One region of the Pseudactinotalea sp. Z1748 genome, then DNA from elsewhere that is predicted to be linked to it. Evidence: riboswitches for the same ligand, from Rfam matches in the RefSeq annotation. Region 1 holds a riboswitch; each other region holds the start of a gene.
The links. A riboswitch is a leader RNA that binds a small molecule or an ion and turns the genes downstream of it on or off. The one in region 1 is predicted to bind S-adenosylmethionine.
Positions count from the first base shown of each region.

Region 2: linked by a shared signal. The riboswitch ahead of ACO0LU_RS04510 (O-succinylhomoserine sulfhydrylase) and the one ahead of ACO0LU_RS14055 (hypothetical protein) in region 1 are both predicted to bind S-adenosylmethionine.
Region 3: linked by a shared signal. The riboswitch ahead of ACO0LU_RS15860 (methylenetetrahydrofolate reductase) and the one ahead of ACO0LU_RS14055 (hypothetical protein) in region 1 are both predicted to bind S-adenosylmethionine.

Region 1 is NZ_JBMPQB010000006.1:141,478-146,116, forward strand. Features, by position in the region: gene ACO0LU_RS14045 (glutamate-5-semialdehyde dehydrogenase) at 88-1,380, opposite strand; gene ACO0LU_RS14050 (cytidine deaminase family protein) at 1,507-1,917, shown strand; gene ACO0LU_RS14055 (hypothetical protein) at 1,928-2,932, opposite strand; SAM riboswitch class IV at 3,217-3,330, opposite strand; gene proB (glutamate 5-kinase) at 3,462-4,607, opposite strand.
Region 2 is NZ_JBMPQB010000002.1:46,143-50,781, forward strand. Features, by position in the region: gene ACO0LU_RS04495 (hypothetical protein) at 1-341, opposite strand, end outside; gene ACO0LU_RS04500 (alpha/beta fold hydrolase) at 352-1,434, opposite strand; gene ACO0LU_RS04505 (NAD(P)H-dependent glycerol-3-phosphate dehydrogenase) at 1,545-2,606, shown strand; SAM riboswitch class I at 2,747-2,837, shown strand; gene ACO0LU_RS04510 (O-succinylhomoserine sulfhydrylase) at 2,843-4,066, shown strand; gene upp (uracil phosphoribosyltransferase) at 4,147-4,639, opposite strand, start outside.
Region 3 is NZ_JBMPQB010000008.1:48,831-53,469, forward strand. Features, by position in the region: gene icmF (fused isobutyryl-CoA mutase/GTPase IcmF) at 1-1,283, opposite strand, end outside; gene ACO0LU_RS15855 (MarR family winged helix-turn-helix transcriptional regulator) at 1,337-1,855, opposite strand; SAM riboswitch class I at 2,008-2,108, shown strand; gene ACO0LU_RS15860 (methylenetetrahydrofolate reductase) at 2,167-3,087, shown strand; gene metE (5-methyltetrahydropteroyltriglutamate--homocysteine S-methyltransferase) at 3,164-4,639, shown strand, end outside.

The DNA of each region.
Region 1 (4,639 bases):
CAACTCTACCGCCCCGCTGACGCCGCCCACCTGCCGGGCCACGCGGTCCGGGCAGGTCCTCAGCGGATGCGCCTCACCGTCAGCCACTCAGGTTCGGATATGCCCGTCTCCCTCCACCACCCAGGTGGTGGTGGTCAACTCGGCAAGGCCCATCGGTCCGCGTGCATGCAGTTTCTGGGTGGAGATCCCGATCTCCGCGCCGAGGCCGAGTTGGCCTCCGTCGGTGAACCGGGTGGAGGCGTTGACCATCACGGCGGCGGAGTCCACCTCGGCGGTGAACCGCGCCACACTCCGGGTGTCCGTGGTGCAGATGGCCTCGGTGTGCCCGGAGGAGTAGGTACGGATGTGCTCCAGGGCCGCATCGATGTCATCGACGACGGCCACGGCCAGGTCGGCGCTGAGGTACTCGGTGGCCCAATCCTGCTCGGTAGCCGCGATCACGTCCACATTGCCCGGGGCCAGGGCGCGGGTGCGCTGATCGCCATGGATCCGCACACCCGCGCCGTCCAGTGCGTCCAGCGCCGCCGGCAGGAAGTCCGTCGCGGCTTCGGTGTGCACCAACAGGGTCTCCAGGGCGTTGCACACCCCTAACCGGTGGGTCTTGGAGTTCAGCAACAGGGACAGCGCCTGATCCAGCGGTGCGCCAGCATCGATGTACAGGTGACAGTTGCCCACCCCGGTCTCGATCACCGGCACCGTGGACTCGGTCACCACCGTCTGGATCAGTCCGGCCCCGCCGCGGGGGATCAGTACGTCGATGAGCCCACGGGCCCGCATCAGCGCCTGGGCGCCAGCGCGCCCGTAGGCGTCAATGGACTGCACCAGGTCAGCGGGCAGGCCGGCCTGCTCCAGTGCCTCACCCAGGACCGCCACGATCTCCTGGTTGGACTGCGCGGCGGCCGAACCCCCGCGCAGCACCACCGCGTTCCCGCTCTTGAGTGCCAGGCCGGCGGCATCGACGGTGACGTTCGGGCGTGCCTCGTAGATCATGCCCACCACCCCCATGGGCACCCGCACCTGGCGCACCCGCAACCCGTTGGGCAACGTGGACCCGTGCAACACCTCCCCCACCGGGTCCGGCAGGGCCGCCAGGTCCCGCAACGCCTCGGCGATCCCCTCGACCCGGCCGGCGTCCAGGGTGAGCCGGTCCAGCAGGCCCGGGCTCATCCCGCCGGCCTCCTCCCGGCGCACGTCGACATCGTTGGCGGCCACGATCCGCTCGGTGGCATCCACCAACGCATCGGCCATCCGGTGCAGTGCGGCGTCCTTGGTGGCCCGGGTGGCCCGCGCCAGGGCGCGGGCGGCCACCTTCGCGTCGGTGGCCACCTGCTGGACCTGCGCCGTCACGTCCGCGGCGGGCTGCGCCGTCGTCTGAGTCATGCAGCCAAGCCTACGCCGCCGCCGCGATCCCAGGCTGCGGCCGGTGCGCTGCGACCGTCGATCCGGGCCCGTCCGCCACGGGAACCGGCGAGGGCTGCCACACCGGTTCCCCCTAGGATCGTGCTTATGGACACCGCGTCGTTCTCCTCCCTGATCGCTTCGGCCCAGGAGTACCTGAACCCCAGCGAGGCGGAGGACCGGAAGTCGGGTGATGTCGCAGCCACCCTGGTGACGGCCGCCGGCGCGCGGTACTCAGGGGTGTGCATCGACACCCCGTGCGGAACCGGCTTCTGCGCCGAACACGCCGCTATCGCCGCGATGGTCACGGCCGGAGAGTTCCGTATCGCCCAGATCGTGGCAGTGTGGCGCGACGAGGCCGGCACCCTGCACGTGGTCTCACCGTGCGGACGCTGCCGCGAGTTCATCCGACAGATCGACCCGGCGAACATCGACACCCAGGTGATCCTCGGCCCGGGGCGCTCGGCACCACTACGCGACCTGTTGCCCGAGAACGACTGGCCGGCCGGGACCGCCTGAGAAGGACGGCTCATCGCACCCGCTCCGGGGCACGCCGGGAGCGAGCAGGCGTCGCCGCGGGCGTGACCGGAGCCGTCGCCGGCGTACGCAGCCCGAGTTCGGTCAGCGCCGGCAGCAGGTTCTGGGCCAGAGCCACCACATCGGTGGGTACCGAGGCCGGCACCACGGTGAACCCGTCGGCTCCGCCGGCCCGGACCCACGCGTTCCAGAGCGTGGCGAGGTCCTCGGCGGTCCCGATGGTGCGCAGAGCCGGCAGGCCGGAAGGCAGTTCCAGTGAGGACAGCAGATCCCAGCGTGCCTGTGCGCTGGCCCGATCTGCGGAGATCACCGTGTGCACATCGACCAGCACCTTGACGTCACCGGGTGCCCGGCCCCACTCGATTGCCGCTTCACGGATCGCAGCCCGGGCGGCACGGGCCTCCTCCAGGGTTGCCACCGACAGCCGTGCCACGTCAGCACGGGCCGCAGCCAACTCGGCGTCCACACCGTTGCGCACCGGTACCACCACCAGTGGGCGGACTGGTTCGCGAGCCACATCATCCACGGTGCGCTTGCGGGGGGCGGCCACCGGCGCGTTCAGCACCGCATCCACCGTGCGCGCACCGGTGCCCTGGGCGGTGGCGCCGTGCTCGAGTTGCCAGCCCGCGCGCTGGGCACTGGCCCGGTGCACCGAGGCGATGGCACCAGCGACGTGTTCGGGGCGCGTGATCCCCAGCGGAACTGTGGCCACCAGGGCGGCCCGGGTGGTGTGCCGGGCAAGGCGGGAGGTGGCCAGTGCCCCGTCCAGCCAGGCGTCCCGGCGCCGCTTACCACCGAGCCGGAATGTCTCATCCAGCGAGATCAGGTCTACCCCGCCCCGGTCGGCGAGGGAGGCCAGGCCGGCCAGGCGGCCCATGATGAATTGCTCGGTCTCGGCGTTGCGCTCGCGCTGCCAGTCCCGGGGCGCGCCGGCATTGGACAGATCCAATCCGACCAAGGACGCGGTCTCGTTCACAGATGCAGGTACAGCAGACATGGGGTGCTCACTCTCGGTGCAAGAAGGGCTCAACATTGCTGCCTCAGCGCGGGTCGCACGCCCGGTGTGTCACGCATCGGGCTCAGGTGCGCACCGACCGGCTGAGGGGTGGCGCCGAGGGGCCGTCAGAGGGCCCGAGGCTGCCGGTTGAGGTGTCGGCTCAGGCCGACATGAAGCAGCAACACATCGCACACATCACACAGGAGACGTGGCGTCGCTGGTACGCAAGGGTCCTGTCGGTGTGCATCGCTGTCTTCATCCTTCTGTCTGCACCGCTGGGAGCGGTGATGCGCTTGCCGGGGGCCATGTGGCCCGCGGCCAGGTCATCTCCCGGAGCACCCCGCCGCGCGGGGGGTTGCCGGTCAGCAAGCCGGGACTTGGCACTGACGCTCTGAACCTGGGATCAACCTATGAGTCGGATAGTTGTCGTGTCAACTACCTAAGGGCCGGGCGCCTTCGGTAGCCAGGACGCGGTCCCCGTGCGAGAGGCCGGAGCGCGCCGTCGGCTGATGCGACCGCCTCCCCGGCCTCAGTCGGTGCGGTCCAGCACCACCAGGTCATCCCGGTGCACCACCGCGCGGGCACTATCCGGGCCGAACTGCTCCCGCATCTGCACCGAGGTGCGGCCCAAACGCGCAGGGAGTTCCTCAGCGCTGTAGGAGGCCAAGCCTCGAGCCACCACCCGGCCGGCTGGGTCCAGCACGTCGATCGGGTCGCCGGCGTCGAACTCCCCCGTCACGTCCACCACGCCGGCCGCCAGCAGCGACTTCTTCCCGGCAGTGATCGCCTGCACCGCACCCTCGTCGACGCTGATCGAACCTCCGGTGTGCGCCGCGTGAGCCAACCACAGCCGCCGGGCATTGGTGCGCCGGCGGGCCGGCTCGAACCAGGTGCCCACGTCCTCCCCGGACAACACGGCCCCGGCATTGTGTGCCGCGGTCACCACCACCGGGATCCCGGCGCCGGAGGCGATCGCGGCGGACTCCAACTTCGAGACCATTCCCCCGGTGCCCACCGCCCCGCCTCGGGCGGTGACCTCGATGCCCTCCAGGTCTCGCCGGTCACGCACGCGTGCGATCCGCCGGGCACCGGGCAGCCGGGGCGAGCGATCGTACAGGGCGTCGACGTCGGTGAGCAGCACCAGGGCGTCGGCTTTGGACAGGTGCGAGACCAGAGCGGCCAGCCGGTCATTGTCACCGAATTTGATCTCCTGGGTGGCCACGGCGTCGTTCTCGTTGATCACCGGCACCACTCCCAGCGCCAGCAGTCGTTCGACGTTGCGCTGGACGTTGCGGTGATGTGCCCGGCGCACCACGTCCTCCACGGTGAGCAGCACCTGGCCAACGGTGAGCCCGTGGGCACCGAACGCGCGCGTGTAGTGCGCCATCAAGAGCCCTTGCCCGACGCTGGCCGCGGCCTGGGCGGTTGCCAGGTCCCGGGGCCGGCCGGTGAGCCCGAGGACGCCCAGCGCCGAGGCGATGGCCCCGGAGGAGACCAGCACCACCTGCCCACCCGCGCCCCGGCGACCGGCCAGGACCTCAACCAGCGCGGTGAGCTTGTGTACATCCAGCCGCCCAGCCGCGTCGGTGAGCGAGGAGGAGCCGATCTTGACCACGACTCGTCGGGCGCGACCGGGGTCCCCCAGTTCACGCCGGTCCGTCACGGTCTTGGTCACGGCACCATTGTGGCGCACCCGATCACGATTCG
Region 2 (4,639 bases), on a different contig from region 1:
ACCAGGACAGCGGCCACCGCTGCCATCAGGTCCGCCAGCGGAGAGGCGTGGCCGGACCGGCGGCGCAGCACGAGCAACATGCCCACCACCGCCAGCATCGGCACGAATGGCACCAGTGAGAGCGCCAGTAGCCCCGGCACCGCTCCGGCGCGGGCGATCAGGATGACCAACTCCATCAGGTAGTGCTGGGCCAGGTGCGCGGCCAGGGCGATCAGCGTCAGCGGCAGCCAATGGTGGCGCAGCAGCGCGCCGGTGTTGCGCAGCAGGTCGAACCCGAGCAGCACCGTGGCACGGGTGTGGGGCGCCGAGCGATCTGCGCTGGGATCGGCGTGCTGGGCCATGCGGGTGACTCTAGCGACGCACGGAACCACGACCGTCTCGCACCGTTCGTTGCGGCGGTGAGCGGGTCCAGCGTGGCCGGCGGAGTTGGTCGTCGGTCCAGTCCAGGACGGCTTGGGTGTACTCGGTCCGCACGGGTTCGGCGGACAACGCCAGGTCGTGCCGACCGCCCTCGAACTGGTGCACCCGCACATGCGTGCCCAGGAGCGGGGCGGAGCGTGTCATGTCCTCCACCTTCAGCACCGCATCGGTACGGGCCAGGTCCTCCGGGCTCGGGCGTGTGGGATGACCGGAGGCGCCGCTGGTGCACACCAGCACCGGGGCAGTGATGTCCAGACCGCGCCGGACCCGGTGCTGGGCCCGGACCACCGACGCGAGCCAACCGGCGCGCACCGGGAAGGCCGCGAGCGGTTTCCAGTGGAGGTTGTAGTCGAACTCGCCATCGGATTCGGCGTGCACGCTGCGCCCGTAACCCTCGTCCAGGGTGCTGACCACCAGGTGCGGGGCGACCCGGCCCAGGATCCTCACCAGCGGCCGCAGGAGACGGCGCGCCGGTGCCGGCCGGTTGAGGTCGAACCACGGGCTGTTCAGCACCACCGCGTCGATCAGGGCGGGGTTGCGGTCGGCGTACAGCGCGGCCATCAGGGCGCCGGTGGAGTGGCCTACCAGCACCACCTGAGCAACCCCGGTGGCGTGGATGGTACGCACGGCGGCGGTGATCTCCTCGGCGTGTACGCCGATCCCGTTGGACCAGCCGGGCCGGCGCCCGGTGCCGATGGAGCGGCCGTGGTCGCGCAGGTCCAGGGCGTAGAAGTGGTATCCACGCGCGGCCCAGGCAGCGCCGTGCTCGGCCTGGAAGAAGTAGTCGGCGAACCCGTGCAGATACAGCACCGCCGCCTCAGGGTGACGGCGACGGTCCGTTGGCCCCGCCCGGTGGCGCACCAGGGTGGCAACCGGGGTTCCGCAGCCGTCGGGACGCAGGCTGAGGGTGCGCGCCCGCCAGGGCTCTCCGAGGACGTCGGGAACCCAGGTGCCTTCATCACCGGAGGCCCCGTCGTCGTCGGCCGGGTACGAGGTATCGGGAGAGGTGCTCACCACCCCATCCTCACACCTGAGCCGCGGGCGGGTGGTGAGTACGCTGGTTCCAGCCAGAACTCGGCACGCGCACGCGGGGTCGAGTGCCGCGACCGAGGAGGAGATAACGCATGAGTGCTGTGGCGATCCTGGGGGCCGGCATCATGGCCTCCGCCCTCACCGTGCCGCTGACCCGCAACGGGCATCGGGTCCACCTGGTGGGCACCCACCTGGACACCGAGATCATCGACTCCATCCAGCGCACCGGCGTGCACCCGCACCTGGGGATCGCGTTACCGGAGGGGGTCACGGCCTTCCAGCTGGAGCAGGCGCGGGAGGCGTTCGAGGGGGCCGAGGTGGCCATCAGCGGGGTGAACTCCTTCGGGGTGGCCTGGGCCGGGCAGCAACTGAGCGCTCTGCTGCGGCCCGGGATGCGGGTGCTCTCGATCACCAAGGGCATGGACGCCGATGAGGCGGGGAACCTGCGCATCCTCCCCGAGGTGCTGATGGAGCAGGTGGGCGCCGAGTTGTCCGGACAGGTGACGTGGTCGGCGATCGTGGGACCCTCCATCGCCGGGGAGGTCGCGGTGGAGCACGACACCGCCGTGGTGTTCACCGGAACCGATCAGGAGTCCCTGGACTCCTTGGCGCGTATGTTCCGCACCGACTCCTATCACGTGTGGACGTCCACCGACCTCATCGGGCATGAGGTCGGCGCCGCCACCAAGAATGTCTACGCCTTCGCGGCCGGGTTCATGGAGGGGCTGCTCGACGCCGCCGGCATGGGCGCCGCGCAATACCGCCGGTACAACTACGGAGCCGCGGTGTTCGCCCAGGGCACCCGGGAGATGCTGCGGTTCATCGAACTGCTCGGCGGGGACCGGGAGACCACCACCGGTCTGGCCGGTGTGGGAGACATGTTCGTCACCTCCATGGGTGGACGGAACGTGCGGGCCGGTCGCTACGTGGGGTCGGGGGTGCCGTTCTCGGAGGTGCGCGACCAGCACATGAAGGGCGTCACCTTGGAGGGGGCGGCCGCGATCGAGGTGATCGGGGCGGCGATCGAGAAGCTCACCGAGCGCGAGGTGATCGGGGCCGCGGAGTTCCCGCTGCTGCGCCACCTGTACGGGATCATCGCCCACGATGAGCCACTGGCGATGCCGTTCGAGGACTTCTTCGGCGGGATGCGCTGACGCGGGGTTCACGCGCGCTGCGGGGGTGACGCGCAGCCGGCGTCGCGGCCTGCCGGCGTCGTGCACTCTGGGCGTCTCGCAGTGTGGGACGGCCCGGGGTCGACGTTGGCCGGCCCGGTGTCGGGACGTAGCGTGGCGCGCGACCATCCAGAGCAGCCGAGAGATCTGGCTCGACGACGCTGCAGCAACCCCCGCCGGCACGGACGGTGCTACCGCCAGGAACGATGGAGGCAGCCATGAGCGATCCACAACCCCGATGTTCCCTGCCCGAGGGTGTGGGAGCGGCCACCGTGGGCGTGCGCGGCGGCCAGCAGCGCACCGAGTTCGGCGAGATCGCTGAGCCGATGTTCCTCACCCAGGGCTACGCCTACGAACGGGCCGCCGACGCCGAGGCGGCCTTCGCCGGTGAACTCGACATCTTCACCTACTCCCGCTACTCCAACCCCACCGTTGCCGCATTCGAGGAACGGATGCGCCTGCTGGAGGGAGCGGAGGCCTGCTACGCCACCGCCAGCGGGATGTCCGCGCTGTTCGCCGCGATCGCCCCGCTGGTGAAACAGGGCGGGCGGATCGTGGCCGGCAGGGCGCTGTTCGGGTCCACCTTCGTGGTGCTGGACCAGATCATGGGCCAGTGGGGGGTCAGCACCGACTACGTCGATGTCCACCGGATCGAGGACTGGGAGCGGGCCCTGGCCACCCCGGCTGACCTGGTGCTGTTCGAGACCCCCTCCAACCCGATGATGGACCTGGTCGATATCGCTGCGGTCTCACGGCTGGCCCACCGCGCCGGTGCGCTGGTGATCGTGGACAACGTGTTCGCCACTCCGGTGCTGCAGCGGCCCCTGGAGTTCGGCGCCGACATCATCGTGTACTCGGCCACCAAGCACATCGACGGGCAGGGCCGGGTGATGGGCGGGGCGGTGCTGGGCCCGCGCGAGATCATCTGCGGCCCGGTGCAGGACTTCATTCGAAACACCGGTCCCACCCTCAGCCCGTTCAATGCCTGGGTGCTCCTGAAGGGCTTGGAGACGCTCGCCCTGCGGGTGCGGGCCCAGAGCGCGGCGGCGCGGGAACTGGCCACGTGGCTGGAGGGGCATCCCGGGGTGGCCTCGGTGCGGTACCCGCTCCTGGACTCCCACCCCCAGCAGGTGCTGGCCAAGGAACAGATGAGCGGCGGTGGGACCGTGGTCACCTTCGATGTGGCCGCCGACGGCGCCGGTGCTGCCGAGCAGGTCAAGGAGCGCACCTTCGCGGTCCTGGACGCCCTGCGGATCGTGGACCTGTCCAACAACCTGGGCGATGTGAAGTCGATGGCCACCCACCCGGCCACGACGACGCACCGCAAGCTGGGTGCGGCCGGTCAGGCCGCGATCGGGGTCACCCCCGCCACCGTGCGCCTGTCGGTAGGCCTCGAGGACGTGCCGGACCTGCGCGCCGACCTCGACCAGGCCCTGCGCTGACTTCGCGGCAGATGCCCTGACCTCGGGTGCGAGGTGGCGCGCGATCACGGTGGATGCCGCGAAGTCAGCGGGCTCTCGGGTCAGACGACGCCGTAGAGGCGGTCGCCGGCGTCGCCCAGGCCGGGCACGATGTAGGCCTTCTCGTTCAAGCCCTCGTCCACCGCGGCAGTCACGATCGTCACGTCCGCGCGATCCCCCACAGCATCCTCCACCGCGCCCAGCCCTTCGGGTGCGGCGAGCAGACAGATTGCGGTCACGTCGCGGGCACCGCGTTCGAACAGGTACTCGATCGAGGCCACCAGGGTGCCGCCGGTTGCCAGCATCGGATCCAGCACGAAGCACTGCCGCCCGGTGAGGTCATCGGGCAGCCGGTTGGCGTAGGTGATCGCCTCCAGGGTGTCCTCATCGCGCTGCAGGCCCAGGAACCCGACCTCCGCGGTGGGCAGCAGCCGGGTCATCCCCTCCAGCATGCCCAGTCCGGCGCGCAGGATGGGCACCACGATCGGCTGTGGATCGGCCATCCTGGTACCGATGGTGGAGGTGACCGGGGTGGAGATCCGCACCGGCTCGGTG
Region 3 (4,639 bases), on a different contig from region 1:
ACCACCGGGGTGATCATCGAGGAGTACTGGACGTCGACTCTGGGCAACGCGCCCTCGCCCACCTCCAGCCCGCGTTCGCCGAGCCGGTCGCGCAACTCCTGGTACAGCGCCGTCACGCCGTCGTCGTTGAAGGTGGCCGCGGAGGTGCCGTAGACGGGCATGTCCTGCGGTGTGGAACCGAAGGCCTCCCGGTTGCGCACCATCTGGCGGCCCACATCGCGCAGCGCATCCATCGCTCCGCGGCGCTCGAACTTGTTGATCGCGACCACGTCGGCGAAGTCGAGCATGTCGATCTTCTCCAGTTGGCTGGCCGCTCCGAACTCCGGCGTCATCACATACAGCGACACATCGGCCAGCGGAACGATGCCCGCGTCACCCTGCCCGATCCCGGGGGTCTCGACGATGATGAGGTCGAAACCCGCGGCCTTGAGGATCTCGAGGACGGCCGGTACCGCCTCGGGCACCTCGCTGTGCCCGCGGGTCGCCATGGACCGGAAGTAGGTCTGCTCACCGCCCAGTGCGTTCATCCGGATCCGGTCGGCCAGCAGCGCACCACCACCCTTGCGGCGCGTGGGGTCGATGGCCAGCACCGCGATGCGTAACCGGTCGCCCTGGTCCACCCGGAAGCGGCGCAGCACCTCATCGGTCAGGGACGACTTGCCTGACCCCCCGGTGCCGGTGATACCCAGCACCGGCACCGGATTGCGCCCGGCGGCCTCGGCGTACCGGCCTCGGTCGGCCTCGCTGATGCGCCCCAGTTCGGCGCCGGTCACCGCCCGGGCCAGCGCGGTCCGGTCACCGGCCAGGACGTCGTGGACGTCGGCTCCACCGAGTTCCCACAGGTCGACGTCGGCCTGTTCGATGACCTGGTTGACCATCCCCGGCAGTCCGAGTCGTTGACCGTCCTCGGGGGAGAAGATCGTCACTCCCGATTCGCGTAGCCGAGTGATCTCCTCGGGCACGATCACGCCGCCCCCGCCACCGACCACCTTGATGTGGCCGGCACCGCGCTCGGCGAGCTGGTCGACGAGGTACTCGAAGTACTCCACGTGCCCGCCCTGGTAGGAGGAGACGGCAACCGCCTGGACGTCCTCCTCCAGGGCGGCTTCGGCGACCTCCTGCACCGACCGGTTGTGGCCCAGGTGCACCACCTCGGCGCCCTGGGACTGCATGATCCGGCGCATGATGTTGATCGAGGCGTCGTGCCCGTCGAACAGGCTGGCAGCGGTGACGACGCGGACCGGGTGCTCCGGCACATGCAGGGGTCGTGCGTGTTCGGTCATGGCGTCCTCGGCTCACCGTCGGGTGCATCTACTCCAGATACTAGGACATCCAACTATTCCTCGATAGGGGGTGGCTGCACCTGATCGCCGCCGTCGGCGCGCATCAGGCCCAGCAACTTCGTCAGTTCCCGAACCTGTTCGGGCGGCAGACCGGGCCGGGCGAAGACCTCGGCGTTGAGCGCGCTGGTCGCCTCCTCCACGGCCGTCCTCCCGGTGACGGTCAGGGAGGCCAGCACGACCCGGCCGTCGGAGTTGCTGCGCACCCGCTCCACGTAGCCCTGCCGCACCAGCCGCTCGACCAGGCTGGTCACGCTGGTCGGGTGCACCTGCAGCAATGAGCCCATCCGGGACATCGCCATCTCCCCTCCGGCGGCGAACGACAGTAACCGGAGCACCTCGTACCGGGCGAAGGTCAACTCCATCGGGCGCAGGACCGCATCGATGCGCTCGGCCAGCAACTGGTTGACCCGCACGATCGAGGTAACCAGGGCCATGCCGTCGGCGGCTTCGGCCCAGCCGTGCCGGACCCACTGTTGATGGGCCTGATGGATCGGGTCCCGGTCGGCGCGCACGCGACCACCCTACGGCGCAAGCCGAGTGCGCCCCGGGGGCGTTGCGGAGTGCTCACGAGCGTCACGGCGCCAGCCAGACCGGAATCTCAGGGGATGAGACAGGCGGGCTTTACTCTTGTGCCTGCCAGGCAGCAGGCCCGTAGTCTGGCTACCGACCATCCAGAGCGGCCGAGAGACCTGGCTCCACGACGCCGCAGCAACCCCCAACGGAAGCCTCCCGCGGGAAGGGTGCTCACGCCAGGACCGATGGAGTTCTTCATGCAGGCATCCCCCGACGGGCGCATCCGATGAGCACGGCTAGCCTTCTTCGTGTGCCCTCCGACCGACCGACCATCTCCTTCGAGCTCTACCCCCCGCGCTCGGAGAAGGGTGAGCGCGTCCTGGTGCGCACCCTCGCGGAACTGGCCGCGGCACAACCGGACTTCTTCTCCATCACCTACGGCGCGTCCGGCTCCACCCGGGAGACCTCACGGGAGTTGATCCGGCGGGTCGTCACCGAGACCGAGGTCACCCCGATCGCCCACCTGACCTGTGTGGGGGCCTCCGAGGAGGAACTGCGCGGGGTGATCGAGGACCTGCTCGACGAGGGGGTGCGCGACTTCCTCGCCCTACGCGGGGACCCGCCCGCGGGGCAACCGGACTGGGAGCCGCACCCGCAGGGGCTGACCCGCTCCAGCCAACTGGTGCGCCTGCTGCGGTCCATCGAGGCCGAACGGTTCGGCGATGCCGGTGCCACCACCGGGCAGGTGAACCCGCTGAGCATCTCGGTGGCGACCTATCCCGGCGCACTGCGCGACAAGACCGGCAACCCGGTGGTCGACCCGCGTGACATCGCCGCCCTGGTGGAGAAGCAGGAGGCCGGTGCCGACTTCGCGATCACCCAGATCTTCTACGACGCCGGGCACTACGCCGCGTTGCTGGAACAGGCCCGATCGGCCGGGGTGCACATCCCGATCCTGCCGGGGGTGATCCCGTTGACCGACCCGCGCCGGCTGCGCAAACTGCACCAGCTCACCGGCGTACGCCCCCCCGAGGAGCTGTTGGCCACGCTGGATGGAGCTGCCTCCAAGCAGGAGGCCTACCGGCTGGGCCTGCGGGCCACCCGCTCGCTGGTCAACGACATCCTCGCCCTCGGGGCACCCGGCCTGCACGTGTACACCTTCAACACCGCCACGCCGGCACTGGACCTGCTCTACGGGTCCGGGCTGCGTCCGGTTCCCACCCTGGCCTGAGCCTCGGCGAGGAGCGCACCCGCCCGGCCCCGCCGTCGTCGGCTTGATCTTCAACCGCACCCGAACAGGAAGTCTCATGACACAGCACACCCCGTTCCCCGCCGCCACCATCCTGGGCTACCCCCGGATCGGCCCGGATCGCGAACTCAAACGAGCCGTGGAGTCCTTCTGGGCCGGCCGCACCGACGCCGCCGAACTGACCGCCTCCGCACGCGCGCTGCGTGCGGACCTGCGCTCCCGCCTGCGCGGCCTGGGTCTGGACGCCCAGGACGCCTCGATCCCCTCCGACTTCACCTTCTATGACCAGGTGCTCTCGGTGGCCGCACAGGTGGGGGCGATCCCGGAGCGGTTCGAGGACCTGCGCGATCAGAACGGATCGCTGGACCTGGCCGGGTACTTCACCGTGGCCCGCGGGGAGGGTGACCGGGCACCGCTGGAGATGACCAAGTGGTTCGACTCCAACTATCACTACCTGGTGCCCGAGATCGGCCCGGAGACCACCTTCGATCTGGTTGAGACCCCCAGCGTGACAGCGTTCACCGAGGCCGCCGAGGACGGCGTGATCACCCGCCCGGTGCTGGTGGGTCCGATCACGTTCCTGCTGCTGTCCAAGGCCAGTGAGGCGGCCCCGGACGGCTTCAACCCGCTGGACCGTATCGATGACCTGACCGCGGTGTACGCCCGGTGGCTGGCCGCCTTCGCCGAGGCCGGTGCTCCCTGGGTGCAGCTGGACGAGCCGGGGCTGGTCTCCGACACCTGGCCGATCTCCCGGGCCGAACTCGGCGAACTGGTCTCCCGGGTCTACACCACCCTGGCCGGGGCGAGGCAGCGACCGGCGCTGTTCGTGGCCGCGCCCTACCACCGGCTGGGCAGCGCGTTCACCCCGTTGGCGGCCAGCGGGGTGGAGGCGATCGGGCTGGACCTGGTGCGCGGGGACATCCCCGACGGCGTGGCGGGCGCGGACCTGTCCGGGGTGACCCTGGTGGCCGGGCTGGTCGATGGGCACAACGTGTGGCGCACCGACCTGGACACCGCCCACGAGAAACTCACCGCCCTGCGCAGCGCTGCCGGGCCGGAGGCCACCGTGGCGGTGTCCACCTCCACCTCGCTGTTCCACGTGCCGCACACCGTGGCCGATGAACCCCAGCTGCCCGAGCAACTGCGGTCCTGGCTGGCGTTCGCCGATGAGAAAGTCGGTGAGGTCCGGGCCCTGGCGGCCGGGCCCGAGCAGGCCGCCGAGGCGTTCGAGGCCTCCCGCGCGGTGCGGGCCGATCGGGCCGGGGCCGAGGGGGTCAGGGTGTCCGCGGTGCGTGAGCGCACGGGCCGGCTGTCGAAGGCCGACTTCGCGCGCAGCGATTACCCCACCCGACAGGCCGCCCAGCGGGCGGCACTGGACCTACCGGAGTTGCCGACGACGACGATCGGGTCGTTCCCGCAGACCGCCGAGGTGCGGCGCGCCCGGGCGCAGGCACGACGCGGCGACATCACCGGCGAGGAGTACCTGGCGGCGATGCGCGCCGAGATCGACCGGGTGATCGCACTGCAGGAAGAG